Regions from separate parts of the Nostocoides veronense genome, predicted to be linked through region 2. Evidence: predicted binding sites of a transcription regulator. Region 2 holds the regulator's gene; each other region holds the start of a gene.

Region 1 (3,273 bases), on a different contig from region 2:
ACTCGCGGAAGCGGAGGTAGGCGGCAAAGGCGCCGACGCCGACCAAGGTGAGGAGGACATAGGCGAGGATCTGGCGGTTGTCGCGGCCGTCGAACATCGGGAACTGCGCGCCGAGGAGCGTGAGCGCGCCACCCACGAGCCGGGCCGTTTGATCCTCACGCCAGCGCCCCATCTCGGCGAGCGCCAACCAGCCGAGACCGATGATGAGCAGCGCGATGCCCTGGAGAAGAGACGAGCCGTCGAAGAGGGCTGACCCGCCGCTCGCGATGAGGATGAACAGGCCGAATCCGATGCCGAGCTGGCCGGGCAACGAGGGCGAGAAGAGATAGAAGAGCACCGCCAAGATCGTGAACAACCCGAAGACCCACACCGGGATGACGCTGGTGTTCGGCTTGAGTCGATCCTCGAGGAAGACCCCGAGCGCGCCTGCCGCGAGCGCCGAGGCGCCGAGGCCGAGCACGCCGGCCAGCTGCCGCCGGGCGGACTCGACCGGCTGCTCGCCCGTTAGGCGCACGACGGCGGTGACGATGGCCAGCACCAAGGCACTCCCGGCGAGGGCAAGGATCCGTGTCGGCACGCTCATCTGGTTCCACTGCAGCGAGATGAAGACCGCGCCGGCGGCGACGACGAGGATGCCACCGACATACCCCAGCAGCGTCGCGAGGAGAGTGTTGGACGCCCCGCTTGCGGGAGCCCGACGCGTGCCGAGGCGCTGGGTGACGATCGCGAGGGCGCGCTCGCGATCGTCGGCGGCGACGATCCCGGAGTCCACCAGGGCGGTCACGATTCCGGGAGCCGTGCCGTCTGATCCATCGGATCGCGTGTTCATGGGCGCATTCTCGCCGGTCGCCGCACGGAAGCGCATGAGTATGCCTGCTCAGCCGCGCGCGTGTCTCAGCGCACCCCGGCGGGCCGGAACTGGACGGAGATGCGCGGGCCGACGACATCGCGGGTCTTGGGTATGGCGTGCTCCCACGTCCGCTGGCACGAACCACCCATGACGACCAGGTCGCCATGCCCGGTCGTGAACTTCAGCGACGCTCCGCCCCCGGCTGGCCGCAGCGCCAGGGTGCGTGTCGACCCGAGCGACAAGATCGCGACGATGGTGTCGTGGTATCGCGACCGTCCGATCCGATCGCCATGCCACGCAACGGAATCCGCGCCATCGCGATAGAGACACAGCCCCGCGGTGACGAGCGGCTCGCCGAGGGTGGGCAGGTAGTGCTCGCTCACCGCGCGGCATAACTCGTCGACGAGCGGGTGGGGCCAGGGCTCGTCGGCGGCATAGAACTTCGTCAGGCGGGGGACGTCGACGATGTTGTCATACATCTGTCGCCGCTCCGCGTGCCACGGCACATCCCGACACAACGCCTCGAACAGCTCGTCGGCCGCCCGCAGCCAGCCCGGCGCGACGTCGACCCAGGCGCCCCGCGACAACGGCGTGCGGAGCGGTTCGAGGGGGCCGAAGGGCGAGTCGTCGCTCACCTCCGCCGCGCCGAAGTCCAGGACGTCCTGCAGGCTCACCCGATCAGCATACGACATGAATCGAACATATGTATGAGAGGCCGCGCCGTTCTCCCATTTCTCACCGGATGCCGGAAGGTTGAGGTTCACCCCGCCTAGAAAGTCGGCCGAACCTCAACAAAGCGGCATCCGGAGAGAAACGTGTGGCTGGCGTGACTCCCGCGCAAGGCGGGGGAGAATGGGGGCGTGCCCACCTACCGCGACCAGGCGATCGTGCTTCGCACGCACAAGCTCGCCGAGGCCGACCGCATCATCACGGTGCTGGCACGCGAGCGGGGCAAGATCCGCGTGGTCGCCAAGGGGGTGCGGCGCACCAAGAGCCGGTTCGGGGCGCGCCTGGAGCCGGGCATGATCGTCGACCTGCAGTGCTATGAGGGCCGCAATCTCGACACCGTCACCCAGGCCGAGAGCATCGCGTCGTATGGGGATCCGATCGCCCGCGACTACCGCGCCTACACCGCCCTCGCGACCGTCCTGGAGACGGCTGACCGCCTCACGGAGGAGCGGGCGCCGGCGCTGCAGCAATACCTCCTGCTACAAGGCGCCCTCGCCGCGCTCGCCGGCGGCACGCACGACGCCTCGCTCGTCCTCGACGCCTACTTGCTTCGGGCGCTCGCGATCGGCGGCTACGCGCCGAGCTTCTTCGACTGCGCCCAGTGCGGCGACCCCGGCCCGCAGCTAGCCTTCAATGTCTCCTCCGGCGGGTCCGTATGTCCGTCCTGCCGCCGCCCCGGCTCCGTCGCCCCGAACCGCGCGACGCTCGATCTGCTCGGCGCGCTCCTCGTCGGCGACTGGGATATCGCGGACGCGAGCCTGCCGCAGCACCGGCGTGAAGGCAATGGCATCACCGCGGCATATGTCCAATGGCACCTAGAGCGCGGCCTGCGCTCGCTGCCTCATGTCGAACGCGAGCCGCACGTCGAAAAGCTCCCTCTGGCAACAGGATTCACCACATGATCGCTCCCTTCCCGCACCCGAGCGGAGCTCAGCCGCCGCGCTATCCCGCCGCCGCGCTGCCCAAGCATGTCGCGATCGTCATGGACGGCAACGGCCGCTGGGCCAACCAGCGCGGGCTGCCGCGGACCAAGGGCCATGAGGCCGGCGAGGCCGCGCTGCTTGATGTCGTCGCGGGGGCCATCGAGGTCGGGGTGACGCACCTGTCCGCATACGCCTTCTCCACGGAGAACTGGAAACGCAGCCCCGACGAGGTGCGTTTCCTCATGGGCTTCAACCGCGATGTCATTCGCCGGCGCCGCGACCAGCTCAACGAGTGGGGCGTGCGGATGCGCTGGGTGGGGCAGCGGCCGCGCCTGTGGGGCTCGGTGATCAAGGAGCTTGAAGTCGCCCAGGAGATGACTCAGCACAACACTGGGCTGACGCTCTATTTCTGTGTCAACTATGGCGGGCGCGCCGAAATCGCCGCTGCGACAAGGCGAATCGCCGAGCAGGTGGCTGCGGGCAAGCTGCGTCCCGGCAGCGTCAACGAGAAGCTTCTCGCCCGCTACCTCCCCGAGCCGGATATGCCGGATGTCGACCTCTTCGTCCGCTCCAGCGGCGAGCAGCGCACCTCCAACTTTCTGCTGTGGCAGAGCGCGTATGCGGAGATGGTCTTCCTCGACACCCTGTGGCCGGACTTCGACCGGCGTGACCTGTGGCGGGCCATCGAGATGTATGCGGACCGCGAGCGCCGGTACGGCGGCGCGGTCGACTCCGTGCCCTCCGCCTGACCGCCTGGGTCTGCGGCTGCAC
Region 2 (3,273 bases):
AGCGCCGCAAGCACGGTCCCGGCGTGCCGGGCGAGGGCGTGCCCGGCTTCGGTCAGCCGGACGGTGCGTCCAACGCGATCGACCAAGGGCGTGCCAACCCGCTGTTCCAGGCGCCGAACCATCTGCGAGATCGCGGGCTGCGAATAGCCCAGCGACGCCGCAGCGGAGGTGAAGCTGCCCTCGTCGGCGATGGCCCGCATCACGCGGAGCCCGGCAGCATCGATCACCGGGCCACCATAACGCAGCGTTATAGGCCAGCCCGAGGACGACGTGAGGCACGGCATACTGACGGGGTGTCCGCGTCGCCCACCCATGTCGCGCAACTCGCGGCATACCTCGGCTCCGGGCCGCCGCTGGTCTTGACCGGCGCGGGCATCAGCACTGATTCCGGTATCCCGGACTACCGCGGCCCGGATGGAACGCGCCGGGTGACCCCGATGTCGCATCAGGAGTTCGTCTCCAGTGCGGCTGCGCGGCAACGCTATTGGGCCCGGTCGTATGCCGGGTGGTTACGTTTCGCCGCCGCTCGCCCCAATCCGGGGCACCGGGCCGTTGCCGCCCTGCAGTCCGACGGCCGGGTCGGCACGGTCATCACCCAGAATGTCGACCTGCTCCATCAGGTGGCCGGCGCGCGCGATGTCGTGGACCTGCACGGCCGGCTGGCCGACGTCATCTGTCTGGATTGCTCGGCCCGCTATCCGCGCGAGCAGATCCAGGCCTGGCTCGCCGAGGCCAACCCGCAGGCGGCCGACGGCATCGACCGCGATCCCGGCGGTGGATCGCGGGTCTCGGCGCAGATCCGCCCGGACGGCGATGTCGTGCTCGCCCCCGAACTCATCGAGGGATTCCGCAGTCCCCGCTGTCTGGTATGCCGCGGCGACCGGCTCAAGCCCGATGTCGTCTTCTTCGGAGCCAGCGTGCCGCCGGAGCGCGTCGCGCACTGCTTCGAGTTGACGGATGCGGCGTCCGGCTTGCTCGTGATTGGTTCTTCGCTGATGGTGATGAGCGGCTTGCGTTTCGTCAAAAGGGCTGCGGCACAAGGCAAACCAATCGCTATCGTCACCAAGGGACCGACCCGCGGCGATGACCTCGCCACCCTGCGGATCGACGCCGACATCTCGCCGCTGCTGCACGCCGTGGCGTCCGAGGTTACGGCCCTGGCCTAAGGCACCGACGGCACGCGGGCGCACCCCGCGGGGTGCGCCCGCGTGTCTGAATCAGACGCGCCGCAGGACGGCAGTGACCTTGCCCAGGATCGTCGCGTGGTCACCGTCAATGGGGGAGAAGGCGGTGTTGTGCGGCATCAGCCACACCTTGCCGTCCTTGCGCTTGAACGTCTTCACCGTCGCCTCGTTGTCCAAGAGCGCGGCGACGATATCGCCATTGTCGGCGGTGGGCTGCTGCCGCACGACGACCCAGTCCCCATCGCAGATCGCGGCGTCGATCATCGAGTCACCGACGACCTTGAGCAGGAAGAGCGATCCCTCGCCGACGATCTGCCGCGGCAACGGGAAGACGTCCTCGACGACCTCCTCTGCGGTGATCGGCACGCCGGCCGCAATCCGGCCGAGCACCGGGACATATGACGCCTCGGGCCGAGCGTCGCCCGAACCGGTTTCGTCGATGAATTGCTCCTCCACGTGGTCCCCGGGCCGGTAGCCCCGGGCTTTGGGGGCGTCCGGCGAGACGACCTCAATCGCGCGCGGGCGGTGCGGGTCGCGCCGGAGGTAGCCCTTGCGTTCCAGGGCGTGCAACTGATGAGCAACAGAACTAGGAGAAACCAGGCCGACGGCTTCGCCGATCTCACGGATGCTCGGGGGGTAGCCGCGCCGGTCGATGCTGTTGCGGATCACCTCAAGGACGCGTCGCTGCCGCACCGTCAGGGCCTCGCCGCCGTCGCGTTCGGGCAGTGAATGGACCTGGCCGCTGCCATCCTCTGTGCTCATCGCTGCCTTCCGTCCCTTTCGTAGATCGCATTTTCCCTGCTCAGAGGGGCTGTCAGTGCCCCCTGTCAGGCTTTCTGCCATGACCTTGAGCCTAGGGGGTCGACGCGTTCAGATCAAACATCTGTACGAGCGTGTCTTGCTCCTCGGGCTCGGATCGTGCTAGACATCGTACAACCGTTCTATCGAACGAACATTCGATAGACACGCCGAAGGGAGATAGGGATATGAGCGCAGCAATCGCTTGGGATGGTGTCGAGGCAGGGCGCCTCGTGGGAACTCGTGGTGGGCGCTCCCGTGGCCACCTTCGCCTGGTGCCGACCGCTGCGCCAGCGCGGGTGGCCCCGTCACGGCCGATGCGTCCAGAGGCTACTGGTTTCCGCTTGACCCGCCTCGGTCGACTGTCGATCACCCTCTTTGCTGCGGTCGCGCTCTGTGCGGGCCTGGCCCTTGCGTATGCCGCGGGGCCCGGTGCGGCGGCCCCCGCGGGAAGCGGGGAGCGGGTCGTCGTCGTCCAGTCCGGGCAGACCCTCTCCGGCCTGGCACAGGCCTATCTGCCCGAGCGCGGGATCGTCAACGCCATCTCGGCGATCCAGGTGGCCAATGGGCTCTCCAGCGACCGCCTTCTTGCTGGTCAGCGGCTCGTCATTCCGGCGCGCTGAGACCTCGTTGATGGCTGGTGGGACGCCGCCACGCCGGTGGACCCAAAGGGTTGACGTAGTGGCTACTTTCTCCGTAGAGTCCTACATCTAGTGGTTACACGCATGTAGTTCGTCCACATCTAGTGCACATCCGCAGCGTTGTTACCCACAGGTTGTCCCCATCTTGTCCCCGGTGTCATCCCCAAAGTCGCGTAGATCGGAGTGGTCGTGCACTGTCCTTTCTGCCGCCACACCGACTCGCGCGTGGTGGATTCGCGCACCAGTGACGACGGGGCGCAGATCCGTCGGCGCCGCCAGTGCCCGGACTGCAATCGCCGGTTCACCACGATCGAGACGGCCGGGCTGACAGTCGTCAAGCGTTCCGGCGTCTCCGAACCGTTCAGCCGAGCCAAGGTCCTCGCCGGCGTCCGGAAGGCCTGCCAAGGCCGCCCGGTCTCCGAAGACGACCTGGCGCTGCTGGCCCAACGGGTCGAAGAGAGCGTGCGCTCCGCCGGCAATGCCGAGGTCGATGCCCACGACGTGGGGATGGCCATCCTCGGGCCGCTGCGCGACCTCGACGAGGTCGCCTACCTTCGCTTCGCGAGCGTCTACCAGGCTTTTGACTCCTTGGAGGACTTCGAGGCGGCGATCACGCTGCTGCGGGCCGAACGCAGCCCGGTCGACGATCC
Region 3 (3,273 bases), on a different contig from region 2:
GCTTCTTGGGGTCGTCACCGGCCTTGAGGAGGGCGCGGTGGTTGTCGATGACGTACTCGGGCGCCTGGACGACGACAAAGCCCTCGACGTCGAAGCCCGCCCGGCCGGCGCGGCCGGCGATCTGGTGGAACTCTCGGGCGCGCAGGACGCGCTGGCGGCGGCCGTCATACTTCGTGAGCGAGGTCAGCAGGACCGTGCGGATGGGCACATTGATGCCGACGCCGAGGGTGTCGGTGCCGCAGACGACCTTGAGCAGGCCGGCCTGGGCGAGGGTTTCGACGAGGCGGCGGTACTTCGGCAGCATCCCTGCGTGGTGGACGCCAATCCCATGCAGGACAAGGCGTTTCAGCGTCGCACCGAAGCCCTTGCCGAAGCGGAAGCCGCCGACGAGGGTCTTGATGCGCTCCTTGTCCGCGCTGGTGGAGACATTGATCGACATCAGCGCCTGGGCGCGCTCGATGGCGGCTTGTTGGGTGAAGTGCACGATGTAGATCGGGGCGCGCTGATCGTGCAGAAGGTTCTCGATCGTCTCGTGCACGGGCGTGAGGACCCAGTCGTAATGCAGCGGCACGGGTCGCTCGGCGGAGGTGATCGGGATGGTGTCGCGGCCGGTGCGACGGGTCAGGTCCTCTTCGAAGAAGGTGGTGTCGCCGAGGGTCGCGGACATCAAGACGAATTGCGTTCGCGGCAGGAGTAGGAGCGGGACCTGCCATGCCCAGCCTCGGTCCGGCTCCGCATAGAAGTGGAACTCGTCCATGACGACCAGGCCGATCTCGGCCCGATCGCGTTCGCGCAGAGCCTGATTCGCGAGGACTTCGGCGGTGGCGCAGATGATCGGTGCGTCGGGGTTGACTGCGGCGTCGCCGGTGAGCATCCCGACGTTCGCGGCGCCAAAGATGTCGATGAGCGCGAAGAACTTCTCGCTGACAAGGGCCTTGATCGGCGCGGTGTACCAGCTGCGCTCCCCTGCCGCGAGGGCCTTGGCGTGGGCGGCCACCGCGACCAGCGACTTCCCGGATCCGGTGGGGGTCGCCATGATCACATTGGCGCCCGAGAGCAGGGTGAGGATCGCCTCCTCCTGTGCCGGGTAGAGACTGATCCCCTGGCCGGTCGTCCACGCCTCGAAGCGCTCCAGCACCTCATCGGCATCTGCGGCGTTCCCGATCGAAGTCAGGGACACCGGCGACATGCCGCCCATTGCATCACGCCCGCCCGCCCCCGCCGCCCCGCGCGCGACCTGGTCGGTGAGACCACTTTTCCGCCCATTGCCGGAACGTGGACGTACGCAACGGATCATTACCGTTGCGTATGTCCAGGTTCTCTCCCATGAGAGGCGCGCCGATTCGCTCGCTAGGGAGTGCGCTCCCCTGGCTTCGGCTGCGCTTCCTGGGTGAAGCCCTCGGGGCAGGAGATTCGTCGCGGCGCTCGCTCGTCCCTCGCTCGACTCCGCTCCTCGACTGCCCCTCCGGGCTTCCCCCAGTCCGCTCCGAACCGTCAACCCATCGACCGGCAACCCGCAGATGAGGCTCCCGGAAAAGGCAGGGCGCACGGGACCCTTCCGCCTCACCCGACACAGGCTGTCAGACCCCTCTGATAAAGCATCGCGTTCACGAATCATGTTGCGCACCAACGAAGTAGGTGCATCCAGGCGTTGCGCGCGGAGGTCGAACGGGTGTATCATCGACTATGGCGATCACCCCTCACGACAGCACCGGGACAGGCCCCGCCAGGCCGAGTCTCGCGGTCGTGTTGGCGCGGGTCGCGGAATGCCGCGACGCCCTCGCAACCGTGCACGAATGCGTGTCACTCACTGGGCGGGATGAGGTCGAAGAACTCCTCACCGAGATCGGTCGCCTGCTGCTGATGGGTGAAGCGGCGGAAGTCGCGATCGTCTCCGACGCCATGACCCGCGGGTTGCCCGGGTCCGGGCCGGTGGCGTTGACGGCGACAGACTGGGTCGCCGCCCTCTCGCCGCGACACACCGCCCGGACCGCGTCAACGGTCGTCAAACTCGCCGAGGCGGTCGCGCCAGCCACCGTGACGCGCGCGGCAGGACCGCTCGCGGCTGGGCAGCCCGGGGAAGCCCTCGGGGTGGCGGTGCTCACCGGTCAAGCGTCGGTCGCAGCGGCGACCCTGGCACACGCGGAGATGCGGCGCCTCGCCCCGGACCTGCAACCCGACACCCTCGACACCGTGTGGGGCGTGTACGCCGACTACGCGTGCGGCGGTGATCCGCGGGAGATCCGGGCGATCCGGCCCGAACTGTATGCCCGGTTCGGGCGCCCCGACCGACTCGATGACCGCGACGAGCGAGCCCGCGCCCACCGCGCGTTCAGCACCGGCACCCCCGACCCCGTCGACGGGCTCACCGAATACCGGCTACGCCTCGACCCCGCCGGCGCCGCCATCATCGAAGCCGCCCTCGACCCGCTAACGAAACCCGTACCCGGGCCGGACGGGGAAGCGGACACCCGGTCGTATGTGACACGCCGCGCCGACGCCCTGTTGGACCTCGTCAGCCGGGCCGTCCGGGCCGGCGACACCGTCCCGGCTCAGCCCGGCACCCAACTCTCGCTTGTCGTGAAACTCGCCGACCTGCAAACCAGTTCAGGCGGCGGCCAGCCTTCCGGGTGCGGTCAGGCGATCGGTGGCGTGGACGCCGGCCGCTACCTCGCTCTCGCGACCACCCGCACCCTGTCGTGTGGCGCGGACATCGCGCCGATCGTCGTTGACGACGCCGGGAACCCCGTCCTGATCGGAAGAACCAAACGCCTCTTCACCAGAGCGCAGATCCGGGCGTTACACGTCCGCGACGGCGGCTGCAGCTACCCCCGCTGCTCCAAACCCGCCGGCTGGACCGACGCCCACCACCTCAAACATTGGATCGACGGCGGCCCCACCGACCTCGCGAACGCCGCCCTGCTCTGTAGCTACCATCACCACATCGTCCACACCCGACGCCTCGCCGGCCACCTCACCACCAAGCCACCACCCGGCCGCGAAAAAGATTGCGTAGCAACGGAAAACGGCGTCGACACTGATGACGGCGGGGCGCATCCGACGCGCGCCAGAGTCGAATGGGACCTCACCCCCGGCAGCTACGACCACGCCCCGCCCGCGCATCTGACTCATTAGAACGAGCGGCTCCTGCGCGTCCAAGTGACGGGCGGAGCGCACTGGGTGAAGCCCAGAGGGGCAGTCGAGGAGCAGAGCCGAGCGAGGCACGGAGCCGAGCGAGCGCAGCGACGAATCTCCTGCCCCGAGGGCTTCACC

Evidence for each region. Region 2 encodes LexA, which represses DNA repair genes until DNA is damaged. Its sites were predicted from a motif close to TCGAACANNTGTTCGA; they were not measured.
Region 1: a site for LexA is predicted at 1,546-1,561, ahead of ABD225_RS12460 (alpha-ketoglutarate-dependent dioxygenase AlkB). Genes of this name have one in related genera too.
Region 3: a site for LexA is predicted at 1,665-1,680, ahead of ABD225_RS04750 (HNH endonuclease signature motif containing protein). Genes of this name have one in related genera too.

What each region holds. Positions count from the first base shown of each region.
Region 1 covers NZ_BAAAPO010000039.1:15,571-18,843, reverse strand. Annotated here, with positions in the region: gene ABD225_RS12465 (hypothetical protein) at 1-829, opposite strand, end outside; gene ABD225_RS12460 (alpha-ketoglutarate-dependent dioxygenase AlkB) at 895-1,542, opposite strand; gene recO (DNA repair protein RecO) at 1,711-2,481, shown strand; gene ABD225_RS12450 (isoprenyl transferase) at 2,478-3,251, shown strand.
Region 2 covers NZ_BAAAPO010000008.1:3,522-6,794, reverse strand. Annotated here, with positions in the region: gene ABD225_RS02530 (LysR family transcriptional regulator) at 1-227, opposite strand, end outside; gene ABD225_RS02525 (NAD-dependent protein deacetylase) at 294-1,166, shown strand; gene lexA (transcriptional repressor LexA) at 1,218-1,946, opposite strand; gene ABD225_RS02515 (LysM peptidoglycan-binding domain-containing protein) at 2,327-2,605, shown strand; gene nrdR (transcriptional regulator NrdR) at 2,813-3,273, shown strand, end outside.
Region 3 covers NZ_BAAAPO010000015.1:187,203-190,475, forward strand. Annotated here, with positions in the region: gene ABD225_RS04745 (DEAD/DEAH box helicase) at 1-1,189, opposite strand, end outside; gene ABD225_RS04750 (HNH endonuclease signature motif containing protein) at 1,687-3,135, shown strand.